2 regions of the Natranaerobius trueperi genome follow, and region 2 is predicted to be linked to the other one. Evidence: riboswitches for the same ligand, from Rfam matches in the RefSeq annotation. Region 2 holds a riboswitch; the other holds the start of a gene.
What was found. A riboswitch is a leader RNA that binds a small molecule or an ion and turns the genes downstream of it on or off. The one in region 2 is predicted to bind cobalamin.
Positions count from the first base shown of each region.

Region 1: another riboswitch for cobalamin. It lies ahead of cbiQ (cobalt ECF transporter T component CbiQ); the one in region 2 lies ahead of cbiD (cobalt-precorrin-5B (C(1))-methyltransferase CbiD).

Region 1 is NZ_NIQC01000011.1:32,106-39,901, reverse strand. It holds gene CDO51_RS06325 (MBL fold metallo-hydrolase) at 1-548, opposite strand, end outside; gene CDO51_RS06320 (hypothetical protein) at 857-1,468, shown strand; cobalamin riboswitch at 2,092-2,284, shown strand; cobalamin riboswitch at 2,450-2,627, shown strand; gene cbiQ (cobalt ECF transporter T component CbiQ) at 2,863-3,576, shown strand; gene CDO51_RS06310 (energy-coupling factor ABC transporter ATP-binding protein) at 3,576-4,370, shown strand; gene CDO51_RS06305 (hypothetical protein) at 4,476-4,937, shown strand; gene CDO51_RS06300 (CbiM family transporter) at 4,972-5,601, shown strand; gene CDO51_RS06295 (hypothetical protein) at 5,585-6,013, shown strand; gene CDO51_RS06290 (DUF2284 domain-containing protein) at 6,476-7,009, opposite strand; gene CDO51_RS06285 (ABC transporter ATP-binding protein) at 7,258-7,796, shown strand, end outside.
Region 2 is NZ_NIQC01000031.1:16,147-23,942, reverse strand. It holds gene CDO51_RS11140 (LTA synthase family protein) at 1-277, shown strand, start outside; gene CDO51_RS11135 (PspC domain-containing protein) at 305-505, opposite strand; gene CDO51_RS11130 (cob(I)yrinic acid a,c-diamide adenosyltransferase) at 535-1,062, opposite strand; gene CDO51_RS11125 (cobyrinic acid a,c-diamide synthase CobB) at 1,142-2,518, shown strand; gene CDO51_RS11120 (precorrin-8X methylmutase) at 2,504-3,118, opposite strand; gene CDO51_RS11115 (sirohydrochlorin chelatase) at 3,121-3,495, opposite strand; gene CDO51_RS11110 (hypothetical protein) at 3,657-4,100, opposite strand; cobalamin riboswitch at 4,228-4,401, shown strand; gene cbiD (cobalt-precorrin-5B (C(1))-methyltransferase CbiD) at 4,569-6,437, shown strand; gene cbiE (precorrin-6y C5,15-methyltransferase (decarboxylating) subunit CbiE) at 6,419-7,669, shown strand; gene cobI (precorrin-2 C(20)-methyltransferase) at 7,662-7,796, shown strand, end outside.

The DNA.
Region 1 (7,796 bases), on a different contig from region 2:
AAATCTACATTTAAAACTAAATTAACATCATGAACTTCTCCAGTATGGTTTTCAGGTGGATGTAAAAACTTTGCATCTAAACAATCTATGTCTAACTCATCACCTTTAGTTGCTATTTCAAACCTACTATTTTCTGTAGCTAATTCATAGTATTCTTCAAATGTTTCAGTATCATGTTCGTACCCACTACCATAAGTTACATTTACATCTAATTGTTCATAAACATCACTTAGACCACCTATATGATCAGAATGAGGATGACTTGCTACAACTTTATCAATTTCATTTATACCCAAATCCTTAATATAGTTTACAACAGTTTCTCCTTCCCAGTTTTCACCTGCATCCACTAAAACATGACTATCACAAGGTGTCTCTAAAAAGATTGCATCTCCTTGTCCTACATCTATAAAGTGTGCCGTTAACTCACCATTTACATTTTCACTTGTTTCTTTTGTTAGCTCATTGTCTTCTTCCATTAAAAACATAGAACCTAAAATAATTAAACCTACTACTAAAATTAGTCCAATTCTTAGTTTAGCTTTCATAAACATCTCTCCTTGCCTGTTATAGTATTGTATTAGTTTATACCTATGAACACCCGTTGAATATTTTACCATAAGAGGCAAGTGAAAAATTTCAAAAAACTTTAAAACCACTTTGTTTTAGACTCTGTTAAAGTTAGTATTTAGATGATTATGAGTTTCCTTGATACAATCAGTTATGAGAAAAGGCCTATACCAAATAAATTACACATACGATTCATCAGAACTCTGAAATTCAGTAAGATTTAGATTGAAATTTATTATGACTCGTGTCAAAATAGAAATAAATGGATAAGGAGAGTTTGTTTTATATGAGTGTATATAAGAAGATAGCTAAGTATCCTCATATTATTTTGTTAATAATAATCTTACTAGGATTTTCTATATTTCAAAATTATTCAGGAGCTAAAGATCATGAAGATCAATTAAGAAAAACTAATTATGAGAATTTCCAGTCCATTGTAAGTACATCTCGCGCTATAAATGATTCTCACTTGCACGTTTTTTTATCGGACAACAAAAGTGTAGAGGATAAAGCTAAGCATTGGAGAATTACCCTTGAGGATATGAATGAGATAAAAAGCAGAGTTTATACAATGGATAAAGATTATATTGATGATGATAATTTTAGTGACTTTATATATGTTATGTTTGAAACAATAGATATGGTGTATGAAAAAACAGAAGATATGTTAATCACTGAAGGTTTAACTTTATCAGAAGAGGAACATAAAACTATTAAAAATAGTAAAAAATTATTTGGAACAATAGGAGAAATTGATGCAAGTTATAAAACCCATAGAGAGCCTGTAGAAGTAAAGGTCAAAAATTCAACTATTGAAAAAATGGTAAATATATTTGATAATTATTCGAAGCCAGAACATCAAGAGAGGATTAGAAAAATACAGGAACAATTTAATTAAAATAGTACTAAGACGGTACTTACAATAAAAATCCACCCAATGATATTAAGCGGTGGTTTTATACTACCGCTTAATAATTTTTTTACTAAATCAACACTCAACTATTACTTAATCTACTATTAAGTAATTGATCAACCTTATCTACATCATTAAAATCTAAGGAAATTTCCTTTCTAATTGGACTGTCATGCTTAAAAATACCTTTTGTATCAGGGATACCTTTTAAGACTAAAGTATATATTTCTTTATTTCTTTTTTTAATAGGTCCCTTCCAACTGTATTCAGTTATAGCTTCCCATTCCTAACGCTTATCTCTATCTATAACTTTGTTTTCGCCAATTTCTACTCTTTGAAGCCCACGATATAAAGACATAATTCCAGGTATTAAAGTCATATAACTAGAGATAAATGATTGAAGATATCTAGAAATAGTTATCAGGTTTATGAATCAAAAAGGAATCACTTACGTATGTGATTCCTTGTATGGTAACAATTTTTCAACGAGGAAACTTCAAAAACATGTGATTGATTACCTAACAGCTAAATTTTTTATCATTTGTAGAAGGAATAAGTGCATAAATTATAGAAACCAGTATCAGGAATCATAGTGAATAATTAGTAAAATTTAATATGAAAAATTAGGTCCTTATTAATAGTTAATAAGGTTAAATCGGAAGTTCGGTGAAAATCCGACGCGGTCCCGCCACTGTGATGGGGAGATTATTTTCAACTAATGCCACTGGAGTATTTACTCTGGGAAGGCGAAAATAATCAATGAACCTAAGCCAGGACACTTGCCTAATTTTAGTTTACCTTTGAGCTACGAGTGATAGGGAGGTAAACTGTTCGTATGCTTGAATGATTCGTATATCATAATATCAGTTACTTACAGTTACTTCCTCCTTGTGAGGAAGTTTTTATTTTTAATAGAACTACTAACTAATAAGATAAAAAACAATAAAAAAGGTACTAAATAAAACTAAATAACAATAAATAACAGGTGCCTGTAACAAGGCTTAAAAGGGAAACCGGTTAAAATCCGGTACGATCCCGTCACTGTGAGCACGAGTCAACCCTATTAATCCACTAGCGAAAAGCTGGGAAGGAGGGGAAGATGATAACTGTGAGTCAGGAGACCTGCCTGTTATTTTAGCTGCATTCTCCTTCGGGTGAAAGGGCTGGGGTGCACATAAATATCGCGGAAATCACCACGATATTTTTATGGTTAATTATTCCGGCTTCTTTGTTACGAAGGCCGGTTTTCTTATCTACATCAATTACTTTTCATGACTTTAACAGCTTAACTAATAAGCTCTGTCACCCGATGATTAAGTTTATGTGAGGAGGTGAAAAGGTAACAGCAAGAAAAGCATGTTAAGAAGTGAGGGACATCTATGGGTAATTATATTAATACCTTTCAATTCTGGGAACCGAGAACCAAATTGGTAACCGGAACCATATTTATTTTCGGAACTATCAGCTTAAACAACATTTCACTATTATTGGCTGCCTTGTTTTTTTCAATATTTTTCACTCTTTGTTCTGGCCTCTCATGGAAAAAACTGATTAAAAAGCTATCTGTAGTGATTCCTTTTTTAGCTCTAATGAGTTTGCCCCTAATTTTTGGATCAGGACTATCACCCTCAATTGACCGAGTTGAATTTGCAGCAAAAATATCTCTAAAAGCGTTTACCGCTATGACTTTTACCTTGTTTATCTTTGCTAACCAACCCATTGAAGAAATGCTTGAAGCCCTAGAACATCTTAAAGTTCCATCAGCAATAACCACAATAATTTATTTGGCCTACCGTTATGGATTCTTATTTATCAAGGAAATGCAAACTAGTCTATGGGCTTTGAAATCTCGCCTTTTTACCGCACGTTTAGACCGTTATTCTTTAAAAATTTTTGGTGAATTAACAGGTGGGATTTTTATCAAAGCTATCAACCATTCAGAAACCGTATATCAAGCTATGTCTGCGCGGGGTTTTCATGGTAATATTCTGATAAATGTTCCCCAGCCAGTAAAGATAAACGATATATTTAAATCACTTTTACCAATTGGTTTTATCCTTTTTCTGATGATTGTAGACAAGGTGGTGTTTTAATGGACTTAGCAGTAGAAATAAATGATCTCAACTACATATACCCTAACAAGACTCCTGCGTTAACTAAAATAAATCTAAAAATAAAGAAGCAGAAAAAAACAGCCATTTTAGGAACCAACGGGAGCGGTAAGACCACACTCATATACCATCTAAACGGAACACTATTAAATGAAGACGGCACTTTAAAGGTTCTAGACCATTTTGTAAACAAAAAAAATCTCCATAAAATCCGTCAAATTGTTGGGTTACTTTTTGATAATCCTGATAATCAACTTTTCTCGACTACTGTATACGGTGATATAGCTTTTGGCCCTCGAAACCTTAAACTAGATCAACAAGAAGTGAACAAGGAAGTGGAAATGGCTATGAAAAAAGTCGGTATTGAGGAAATATCGAATAGACCACCATATAATTTGAGCCTAGGTCAGAAAAAAAGAGCAGCCATTGCTGGATTATTGGCAATGAACCCTCAAATCTTAGCTTGTGACGAACCTTTTTCCGGCTTAGATCCAAGCATTTCAAAGCAATTAAGAACAATATTAGACGATTTAAAAGAACAAGGAACAACACTTATTTATAGTACCCATGATGTTGACCTAACTTACGCTTGGGCTGACGAAGTAATTATTATGAAAGAAGGGCGAGTTTTGGATTCGGGGCCGGTTAGTATTTTGCGTGATGAAGAACTCATGCAAAAATCAGGGTTACCCCTTCCAACGCTAGCAAGGTTATTTAAACATAGTAAATTTAATCCACGAACAATCGAAGAGGCATCTAAATTTATTATGTCTTAACCTTAGAAGTTATTTAAAGGAAATTGGAAAGTCTCTTGAAATTAAAAACTCAACAAGTGCTGTAAACAGCATTTTGTAGACTGAATTTTAAAGGAGGGCTATTTTATGTTTAGAAAAGGGGTTACTTTCGCGCTCATGTTATTAATTGGAGTAATGGTTTTTAGTGGTTGTGAAGAAAGCGAGCCTACAAAAGAAGGGACTGAACATTCTGATACTGGTCTCACATTCAACATTATTGATCGAGATTCTGATGAAGTTGTGGATTACCATCACGATCAGCACTGGCATTCAGGATTGCCAGAAGTTTCTATAAACGAAAATCTTTCACTAGGTGCCAACATTCTAGACGAAAATGAAAAAGAAATTGAACTGGATGGAGAGCATTATTCACTAGGGATTGATTATGCTGAAGATGCTAATGAAGAGATACTCAGTCTAGAAGAACACGGCGATCATGTTCATATAACCGGTGATAAGGAAGGGGAAAGTGAAGTAGTGTTCCAATTAATTCACGACGGAGAAGTTGAACATGAAACTGTGCCAATAGAAATTCAAGTAAGTAATTAATATTCTGATTTATTTAAGGAAAGGAGTGATATAAGTGCATATCGCCGACGGGGTATTAAGCCTTCCTGTGGTTGTAACTACTTTTGGTGCAACAGCAGTGGCTGTAGGAAATTCCATTAAAGGAATCGAGGAAGAAGATATTCCTAAAATTAGTTTGATGGCCGGCGGATTTTTCGCTGTTTCATTAATTAATATCCCTGTAGGACCGTCAACCATTCATCCTATTTTTGCAGGGTTAATGGGTGTGGTCCTAGGAAAGAGAGCCCCTCTCGCCCTGTTTGTCGGGCTCTTATTACAAGCAATATTGTTTCAGCATGGTGGCCTCACAACTTTAGGGGCGAACACTTTTATGCTTGCTGTACCGGCTATAATTTCCCATAAAATTTATCATAGCATGGTAGGTCGCAGTACATTTTTCAAGGGAACTTTGGCTGGTGGAGTGGCCGTACCTATTACTATATTAATTTTAATTTCTCTTTTGTTGCTGACTGATTTGCGGTTTACAGAGGGAACATTTTCAACAATTAATATTTTGATCATTGGGCACTTACCACTTATTATTATTGAAGCACTAGTAACAGGTTCGGCATTAAAATTAATTGAACAGACAAAGCCAGAATTACTACCTGTTAGAGAGGTGAAAGAAAATGTCCAAAACTATTAATAACAAATTAGTGATAGTCTTTTTAACTATTTCATTATTGGTTGCTTCCCCTGTTATGGCGCATAATATGTTTATTGAACCCGTAGAAGATGGTAAAATCCAAGTCTTATTTGATGGCGGCGAGATAGCCAAAAATGCTGAAGTAACTGTTTATGATGCAAGCGATGAAAAAATCACGGATGGTGATGTTAATGATAAAGGTAAATTCCACTATCCTGAAGAAGAAGCAGAATATATTGTTGCAGAGGATGGGTTAGGGCATCGTGCTGAACATACAATAGGAGAAGAAACACAGCAACAGCTCCCTAGGGAACTTACTGTCGGACTAGTATTAATTACACTTACCCTAACAGCAGGTATATTTAAGTATCGCTGTTCAAAAAAGCAAGAACCTAATAACGAAACAAGCTAACTTTTCAACTAAAATTAAGTCGAAGGCCGGGATATTGTGCATACCAATGTCCCGGCATCCGCTTATTTCCTTAAATAGCAGTTACACCTTCAATATTATAAGCACTAAAGGTTAGATACAATAGACAAAATAATTTCATTCCTGTTTCCCTCTTTGAATAACATTGTCGTAAATCACAGAAGTGCAAAATCTACTTGAGCTTCACCAGGAGGATGTTCTAATGGAATGTACCGAGTTCTCTTATTAATGACTGTTCTAAATATTTGATATGATAGGCTTGAGTCATTGTTAGCATCCTTTCTTTTCCCTCTAACTGTAATTACAATTAGAGGGTGCGATATTTAGGGATGTTGGCAATGACTTTTTTTCAGCTTAATTCAGTATTTTTTATCTTGCTATTTCCTCCATATAAGTCCGTAATGTTTCTAATACATTAATAAAATTATTAAAATTTAAACAATATCATTCTATCATCAAGATTGCATACCTGTTCATTTTTTGGTTATTGGTAGAAAGTACTTCAATCGAATAACCAACTTTTTTTACAGTTTCAAACAGATCTACACCTAAAGCTTCAGGAGTTGGTCTAGACAGTTCTTTATTATTACATGTATTAATATTTCTAGAGCATTTTTCACACCTATAACAAATTGTGGCTGGAAAAGTCATCACTTTATAATAACCTAAGAAAAAAACTTCTTTTTCTAGTTCCATTAGTCTATCATCCATATCATGTAATATTGCAGAAACTTCATCTGAGCTTGTTTCTATTTCTACTCTTAAAATTGCAGCATCAGTATATTCTAAGAAAAACTTTTCACACTCTTTTATAGTTGGCATATTAGGTGGACATACTGATTTAGTTCCATAAGTATTACACATAAAAAGACACTTAAACCGGACCCATTGTTTTATTACTATATTTCTAGCTTTAATCCATTTAAAATCATAAAACTTATGTTTTTTAAATAACTGTTCTAGATGTTTATAATTCATTAATATCACTCCTTAAAGGTTACTATTTCTAAATAATTAGTCACTAGCTGTTATTTTAATGAATACTTAATTCATTAATTACTACTTATAACATGTTGTTAAAAAAAGATGGCAGGCTAATAATAAGAATCAGCAAGGATCTAGCTATTTATTTTGAAGTATTAAAAAAATTTTTTAGTGATGAAGAATATAAACAACTTCTAAAACTATTACAAAAAACATATAAAGTTATAGTGCTTTAGGAAAGGATGATAGTATTGAAGGAAAATGCAATTGAAGTCAATAACCTTTCAAAAGAATATAATGGATTTACTGCTGTAGATAATATCTCATTTACTGTTAAAAAAGGTGATATTTTTGCTTTTCTTGGTCCTAATGGCGCAGGGAAAAGTACTTCAATTAAAATTCTAACAACTGTTTTACACCCTACTTCTGGAAGTATAAAGGTAAATGGCTATGACACTGTCACCCAACAAGATAAAGTAAGAAAAGCTATCGGTGTGGTGTTTCAAGACCATACTTTAGATAATGAGTTAACAGCTTATGAAAACTTATATTATCATAGTGTTCTTTATAAAGTACCCAAGACTGAACGAAAAGACCGTATTGAGTATATGTTAAACAATATAGGTCTCTGGGAACGGCGAAATAATTTAATTAAAACCTTTTCTGGGGGTATGAAAAGACGTATAGAGATTGTTCGTGGACTTTTACATAACCCAGAGATATTAATATTAGATGAACCTACATCTGGTTTAGATGCACAAACACGTTATTTTCTCTGGCA
Region 2 (7,796 bases):
GCCTACAGTAGGTAACTTATTAGGAATTGAAAACCCTTATGCAATGGGTAGAGATATTTTAAATACAGGTGAAGATGAGGTTATTTTAAAGGAAGGATCTTTTATTAAAGATGATATTTATTATTACTCAAAAACAAGGACATTCTATGATCTAGAAACTGGGAAAGAGGTAGAGGTTGAAAATGATGAAGAATTGATAGCACAAGCAGAAGACACTCTAGATGTATCGAATCTTATTTACAAAACTGATTATTTTAGAGATATTTTAGATAATTAGAAAAAGGGAGGTTATGTTACCTCCCTTTTATCTAAAGTCATTTTCTTGAGGAATGACAAAATAAGATATGATATAAAATAGTACAATTGGTATAGCAAAGGATAATAATCCTATTAATACAAAGATTAACCTTACAATAGTAGAGTCAATATCAAAATATTCTGCAAACCCACCACATACACCAGCAATCATCTTATCTGATTCTGTTCTAACTAATTTCTTTTCCATAAAATTACCTCCTAAAAAATAAAGCATGATTAAAACTCGATAGTTTTTCTAGCTATACATCCTTTTTTAAAATGGTGTTTTTTTTCTTCGAATATAGTTACAGTATCACATAAATCAAATAGTTGTGAAGGGGCATATCTACCTGTTAGAACAATATGCTTATTTATAGGTTTTTTGTTAATTAATTTACTTACCAGATTAATATCTATCAGTTCTTTTTTAAGTGCTATATTAATTTCATCTAATACTATGATTTCGTAGTCCGAATTAAAGATGAGCTCTTTAGCCTTTTCTAAAGCTTTATTAGCCATTTCAATATCTGTTGGTGTTGGATTATTTCTAATTAAACCTTGCCCCATAGGTATTATATCAATCTGTCCTTTTACATACTCAAGAGCTAAAACTTCACCAGTATTTTCTTTACCTTTAACGAATTGTATAATACAACTTTTAGAACCATGTCCTAAAGCTCTAAAACACAGGCCTATAGCAGCAGTGGTTTTTCCTTTTCCTGAACCAGTGTATAAAAAAATCAGCCCTCTGTTTTGTTCACTCATTTATCTCACCAACCTTGCTCTAGCATTAAACTCTGATAAAATAATAACAGAAAAATAAAATTTATGGTAGGTGAACTATATGCATATACCTAGAGTAGTAATAGCAGGTACGACTAGTGGTAGTGGGAAGACTACTGTTACAATGGCGCTTATGAAGTCACTTATGAAAAGAAAATTCCAAGTCCAAGGTTTTAAAGTCGGACCTGATTACATAGATCCTGGCTTTCATACATTTATTACAGGCCGTGCTTCTAGAAACCTAGATACCTGGATGATGACATCTAACACTATGAAAGAAATTTTTCAACGAGGTTCAAAAAATTCAGATATATCAGTGATTGAAGGGGTCATGGGATTATATGATGGACAAAGTGGTAATACTGATAAGGCAAGTACTGCAGAAATTGCTAAAAAGCTTACTGCTCCTGTCATACTAGTGGTTAATGCTGAGAGCCAAGCTAGAAGTGTAGCAGCAGTAGTACATGGATTTAAAACCTTTGATGAAGATGTAAATGTTTGTGGTGTTATTTTAAATAAAGTTTCTTCAAAGGGGCATTATGATTATCTACGTGAAGCAATAAAAAATATGGAAGGTATTGAGATTTTAGGTTATATCCCAAAAGAAACTGGAATAGAGATACCAGAACGCCATCTAGGACTAACTCCAGTAGACGAGTCTGAAGAGTTAAATAGTAAAATAGATAGATTGTCTGAAGTTTTTAATGAAACTGTAAGTTTAGATAAAATAATTCATATAGCTGATAAGTATCAAAATTGGAGTAAAGTAAAACAAGTTTTTTTTAATAAAAGCAACTTTAAAAAAATAGCGAAAGTTGCTATAGCAAATGATAAAGTTTTTTCGTTTTATTATCAAGATAACCTTGACTGGTTGCAAGAGAGGGGAGTCGAGTGGGTTCCCATTTCACCACTTAAAGACAAAGAGTTACCCAAAAATGTTTCTGGAGTATATCTTGGTGGTGGTTTTCCTGAAATGTTTGCAAGGGAATTATCACAAAACAGAAAATTTATGGATAGTTTAATTGACTTCTATAAAAAAGGGAAACCTATTCTTGCTGAATGTGGAGGGTTTATATATCTTACACGCTCTTTAACTGATTTACAAGGAAATAATTATCCTATGTCAGGAATTATTCCAGGAAAAATTCACATGAAATCTAAATTAGTAGCTTTAGGATACAGAGAAGCAAAAGCACTTAATGACTCTTTTTTATTATCTAAAGGTGAAACAATCCGAGGTCATGAATTTCGCTATTCTGAGTTTATCCCTGATAATGAAGCCGAAGAATATCCTTTAGCATATGAGCTAAAAGGTCGAAGAAATACTTTAAAAGGTGGATATGTTTTAAATAATTTAGTAGCGAGTTACCTACATATCCACCTAGCTTCTAATCCCTGTGCTGGTTATAAATGGTTAGATATCTTACATCAGTCTTAATAAAGCATTAATAATACTAGCTGCTATAGGGCTACCACCTTTATAACCAGTAATTGTTATATAATCTAACCCGGATTTTCTTAAGCTTTCTTTTGATTCCATGGCTCCAACAAAACCAACCGGGACACCCACAACTAGAGCTGGTTTAATATTTTTTTGTTGATATAATTCTATCACTTTAAAAAGAGCTGTTGGAGCATTTCCTATAGCAACTATTTTGTTATGGATATTTTCACCAAATAGTTCAAAGGATGTTTCAGCACGTGTGAGTTTTTTAGTTTTAGAAATTTCTCTAACCTTTTGATCACTGATATTACAGTGTATGTTACACCCTAAATTGTTAAGGTTTTTTTTATTTAGACCAGCAGTAACCATGGTTACATCAGTAAAAATATCAGTTCCTTGCTTTAAAGAATTTAATCCCTCTAAAATTGCTTTTTCGGAAAATTTCACTTGTTTATGAATTTCTAAATCTCCTGTAGTATGAATGATTCTTTTAACTATAGGAGATTCTTTGTCATCAAAAGTTGTTAGATCAACTTTGTTTTCAATAATTTTCATACTTTCTGCCTCAATCGGATGAGTGTTTATTTTATTCATAGTTAGCTTTTTAACTCCTCTGTAGCATTATCAGCTCTTTCTTTTAAAATTGCGATGAGTGTAGAATCTGCTCCGATGGGGTCTGCTAATCTGATAGTTAAGTTAGGATATTTTTCTTTTATTTTTATGATCTTTTCAGGTACATCTTTTTTTATATGTATTCCAGGATATAAAAAAAGTGGTATTACGGTGATAGTACTGATATTACTTGAGTAAATCTTATCAATAACTGTCTCTAAATCAGGTTCTTCAAACTGAAGATAAGCATAACTTGCTGATTCTTTAGTTTCGGACTCAAACATATCAGATATAGATCTAAGAACTTTGTTAGCTTCAGGATTACGACTCCCATGTCCTAAAATAATATTATGATTCATATATATACCTCCCTATAAATTTCTAATTATAGAAAACTATACACAATCATTTGATATTTTGCAAACAATAAGATTTTTGAAAAGGGTAGGAATGTAAACCTGTAGAGTAGATATATTTTAGATTATTTAAAGGGATCTTAAGCAGATCCCTTCAAATAGAACTAATTTCTACAACCTCTAGATCCTCTTCTATTTTGCCTACCATTACCAAATTCTCTACTGTTGTCATTTTCAATTTCATCTGTGATGTTAAGATTGTTTTTATTATTTCTTGGTCCTTCTTCTAGACAGTCTCCTCTTTCAAAGTCGTTATTTTTAATGGTTTCAATAATGTCTTTGCCTTCTTTTTCCGAGATCAGTTCTTTTTCTATGGCATTTACAACTTGATTAATTTTTGCTTCATCTCTTTCTTGTTGTCTTTTGTCTAGCTCTTCTTCATTTAAATCTTCACTTCTATAACATAAAGATTGGTTTAATCCCCTTTGAAACATTTCATTATCTTCAGTTAGGCTTTCTCCTGCAGCAGCCATTTGTACCGGGGAAGCTATTGTAAACGCCACAGCTAATCCTACAACAAGTAAACCACCTATAAATTTCTTTGTCATGTTAAATCCTCCTTTAAGTTTTGTTATTTTATATTGTACCCTGTAGATGTGAAGATTTCTTGAAGATTTATTAAAAAGTAAGTTGTTTAATTAGAGTTTATATGATATCTTATCATTAAGAGAATTTAATATAGAGTGGCTTTTAGGTGTAATCATTTTTAAAAGGGAATCAGGTGAAAATCCTGAGCGGTCCCGCCACTGTAACTGGGATTGAAGATTTAATTAACCACTGGGTTTAATCCGGGAAGGTAAATCTTCTTATACCAGAAGCCAGGAAACCTGCCTATTAGCTGTACTCAATGCCTTCGAGGAAAGGGAGAGTACTTCTTACGTTTGCTACACTTTAGCTACATAGGAGAGTAGTGTATCAAGTGGTGTAGTGTTTTAATTACATACTAAGAAGAACTCAACCCGGCCATTTCGAAGGCCGGGTTTTTTGTATTGTTATATATGGGAAGGTGTTATTAAGTGAAAAAAATACAATTTGATTTTAAGAAGAAATCTATAGCACAATTACTTTTTTATTTGTTAGTTATAGTTACAATTTGTTTTAGCTTATTTTTTAACAGTATTGACCTAAGTTGGTTTCAAAATAATTTACATATATTAAGATCATATGTTAATAATAATTTCGTTTCTTCAGTATTAATTTTCTTTTTTTTCAGAATGTTCTTTGCTGTAGTTTCAATTCCTGGAAGTGGAGTACTAACTATTGTTGCAGGTGCAATTTTCGACTTCCTAATAGCAGCTGTCCTTGTTACATTATCTGTTAGTTTTGGAGTTTTAATTGTTTTTTTATTGAGTAGATATGCGTTTCGTGATTTTTTAAAAGAGCAGTTCTCTGATAAGTTTTACTTTATTGATCATATTTCCAAAAATCATGGAAAAAGTTTACTTTTTCTCGTTAGGGTAACTGAAGTTTTACCGTCATTTATTATTAATTCTTTTTTTGCTTTTACTCCTATAAAAGCAAGTACTTACTACTGGGTGAGTTTATTTGGACTTTTGCCAGGTATTTTAATTTTTACAAATGCAGGACATCAAATAACTGAAATCCAAGAATTATCTGATTTAATGACTCCAAATATTATGGTTTCTTTAGGCTTAATAGGAGTTATACCAATAATGTGTAGTATCTTTTATAAATCTCTTTGTAAGAAATATATAAGATATAACAATAAATCTGTAGAAAATGAAGAAAATGAGCTAAGAAAGGGTTTTACAACCGGAAGTTGTGCTACTGCAGCTGCTAAAGCAGCACTTCTTGCAAAAAAGTACGGACAATATCCTGAAAAGGTTACTATCTTGTCTCCTAGTGGGTATGAATTAGTAATTCCAATAGCAGGCTATGGAATTAGAGAAGATCATAAAAACTGTGCTTTTGTAAGAAAAGATGGTGGTGATGATTGTGATTCTACTCATGGAATTTTAATAGGTGCATATATAAAGCATGTAAATAGTGATGTTATTAAAATTCGAGGGGGTGAAGGTGTCGGAAAAGTTACCAAACCAGGGCTTCCTGTTGATATTGGTGAAAAAGCTATAAACCCAGTACCTAAAAAGATGATAAGAGAAAATACAAGAGATATTCTGTCTAATGGTGAAGGAGTTGAGATCACAATAATTGTTCCAGAAGGTAAAAAAATAGCAAAAAAAACCTTAAATTCAAAGCTTGGTATAATTAATGGCATTTCAATACTTGGTACAACTGGGATAGTTGAGCCTATGTCTGAAAAAGCTTTAAAAGATTCCTTATTATTGCAGCTCGATCAGATGCAATCAATGAATTTAAAGACGATAGTATTAGTACCAGGAAGAATGGGAGAAAAAAATGCTCACTCTTTTGGTATACCGAAAGAGAATATAGTTATTACAGGTAATTATATTGGGCTTATGTTAGAAAAAGCCGCAAAACGCGGTTTTAAGAGGATATTTATTATGGGCCATACCGGTAAGATAGCTAAATTATCAGCAGGTATATTTAATACCCATAGTAAAGTAGCAGATGCAAGACGAGAAATTTTTGTAGCACATGCTTCTTTAGCTGGATTTTCTAAAGCGTCTATTAACCGAATTTGGAATGCAGTAACAACAGAAGAATGTGTCAAGATAATAGAAAATTATGATAGGTTAAATAAAACACATAAGAGTAGGACCTTATTTTGTAATATAGCAAATGAGGCTGAAAATCGTGTGCAAAATCATCTTAAAGATAATAAAGTTAAGCGATTAGGAGTTGCTTTTACAAATCGAGATGGTGAACTTATTGGGTTTAGTACAAATTCTTTTGAGATTTGCTATAAAGAGGGGTGGCGTATGTGGGAAAAATTGTCGTAGTTGGTATGGGACCTGGAACATTGGATTATATCATACCTAAAGCTAAGCAATATATTCTTAATGCTGATCTTTTAGTTGGTACAAAGAATCAATTTAATTTAGTTGAAAAAATTGATCCTATAAAAGGAGAACAGTTTGATATTAAAGATGGTATCGACTCATCGTTTGAAAAAATTAAAAAATCTTTAGATGAAAATAAAAGAGTTACTGTAATGGTATCAGGTGACCCTGGTTTTTATAGTTTATTTTCTCTTATAAAAAGAACTTTTCCAAATGAAGATATTTTAGTAATACCAGGGATCAGTTCATTACAATTAGCTATGGCTAGAATTTGTGAAAGTTGGGAAGATGTGAGAAGCCTTAGTCTTCATGGCAGGAAACATAATTTAACTAAGTTATTAAAATTAATTAAAAGACATAAAAAGGTAGCAGTTCTTTTAGGAGGTGAGATAACAACTCATTATCTAAAAGAATACCTTAGTACTCATGCTAATGAATATAAAAAGCGATGTGTAGATGTTATGGCAGATTTAGCTTCTACAAATGAATCGATTATTAGTACAACGGTGGAAAATTTAGATAACTATCCAGTCTACAGTAATTGTGTGGTTTACTTTCGAAAATCTAGTGATAAAGAAAACCAAAACATTACGAGTCTAGAAGATAGTGAGCTCACAAAAGAAAATGTTGCAATGACAAAAGAAGAAGTTAGGGCAGTTATTATTAGTAAATTAAGGTTGTTTTCTGGAGGTATATTATGGGATATAGGAGCAGGGACTGGTGGGATATCTATTCATGCTGAAAGAACTATGGGTGAAAAGGGAAAAGTTTTTGCTATTGAGCAGTCTTCTAGAGCTATTGAAGTAATTAAAGATAATGTATCTAAGCTAGCTAGTGAAAGGGTTAGTCCTATACATGGTAAAGCACCAGATGTTTTAAGTGACTTACCAAAACCTGATCGTATTGTAATTGGTGGAAGTAGTGGAAAACTAATTGAAATTCTTATCTATATAGATGGTTTAGCTAATTTTAATGGTCTAGTAGTAATACCAACTGTGACATTAGAAACTTTAATGGAAGCTATAAATTATTTTAAAGAAAATACACGTTGGAACTATCAAGTTCAAAAGCTTCAGGTAAGTAGATTAGATAATGTAAAACATATGTCACTTTGGAAAGGTGAAAATCCTATCACTATTATAACTGCTAAAAGGGAGAGTTTGGATGAATAATAGAGGTGAATTATACGGAATTGGTGTAGGACCGGGTGATCCAGAATTACTTACCATAAAAGCTTTTAAGTTATTAAAAAATAGTGATGTAATTATAGCTCCAAAAAGCTCTCCTAAAAAAAGTAGT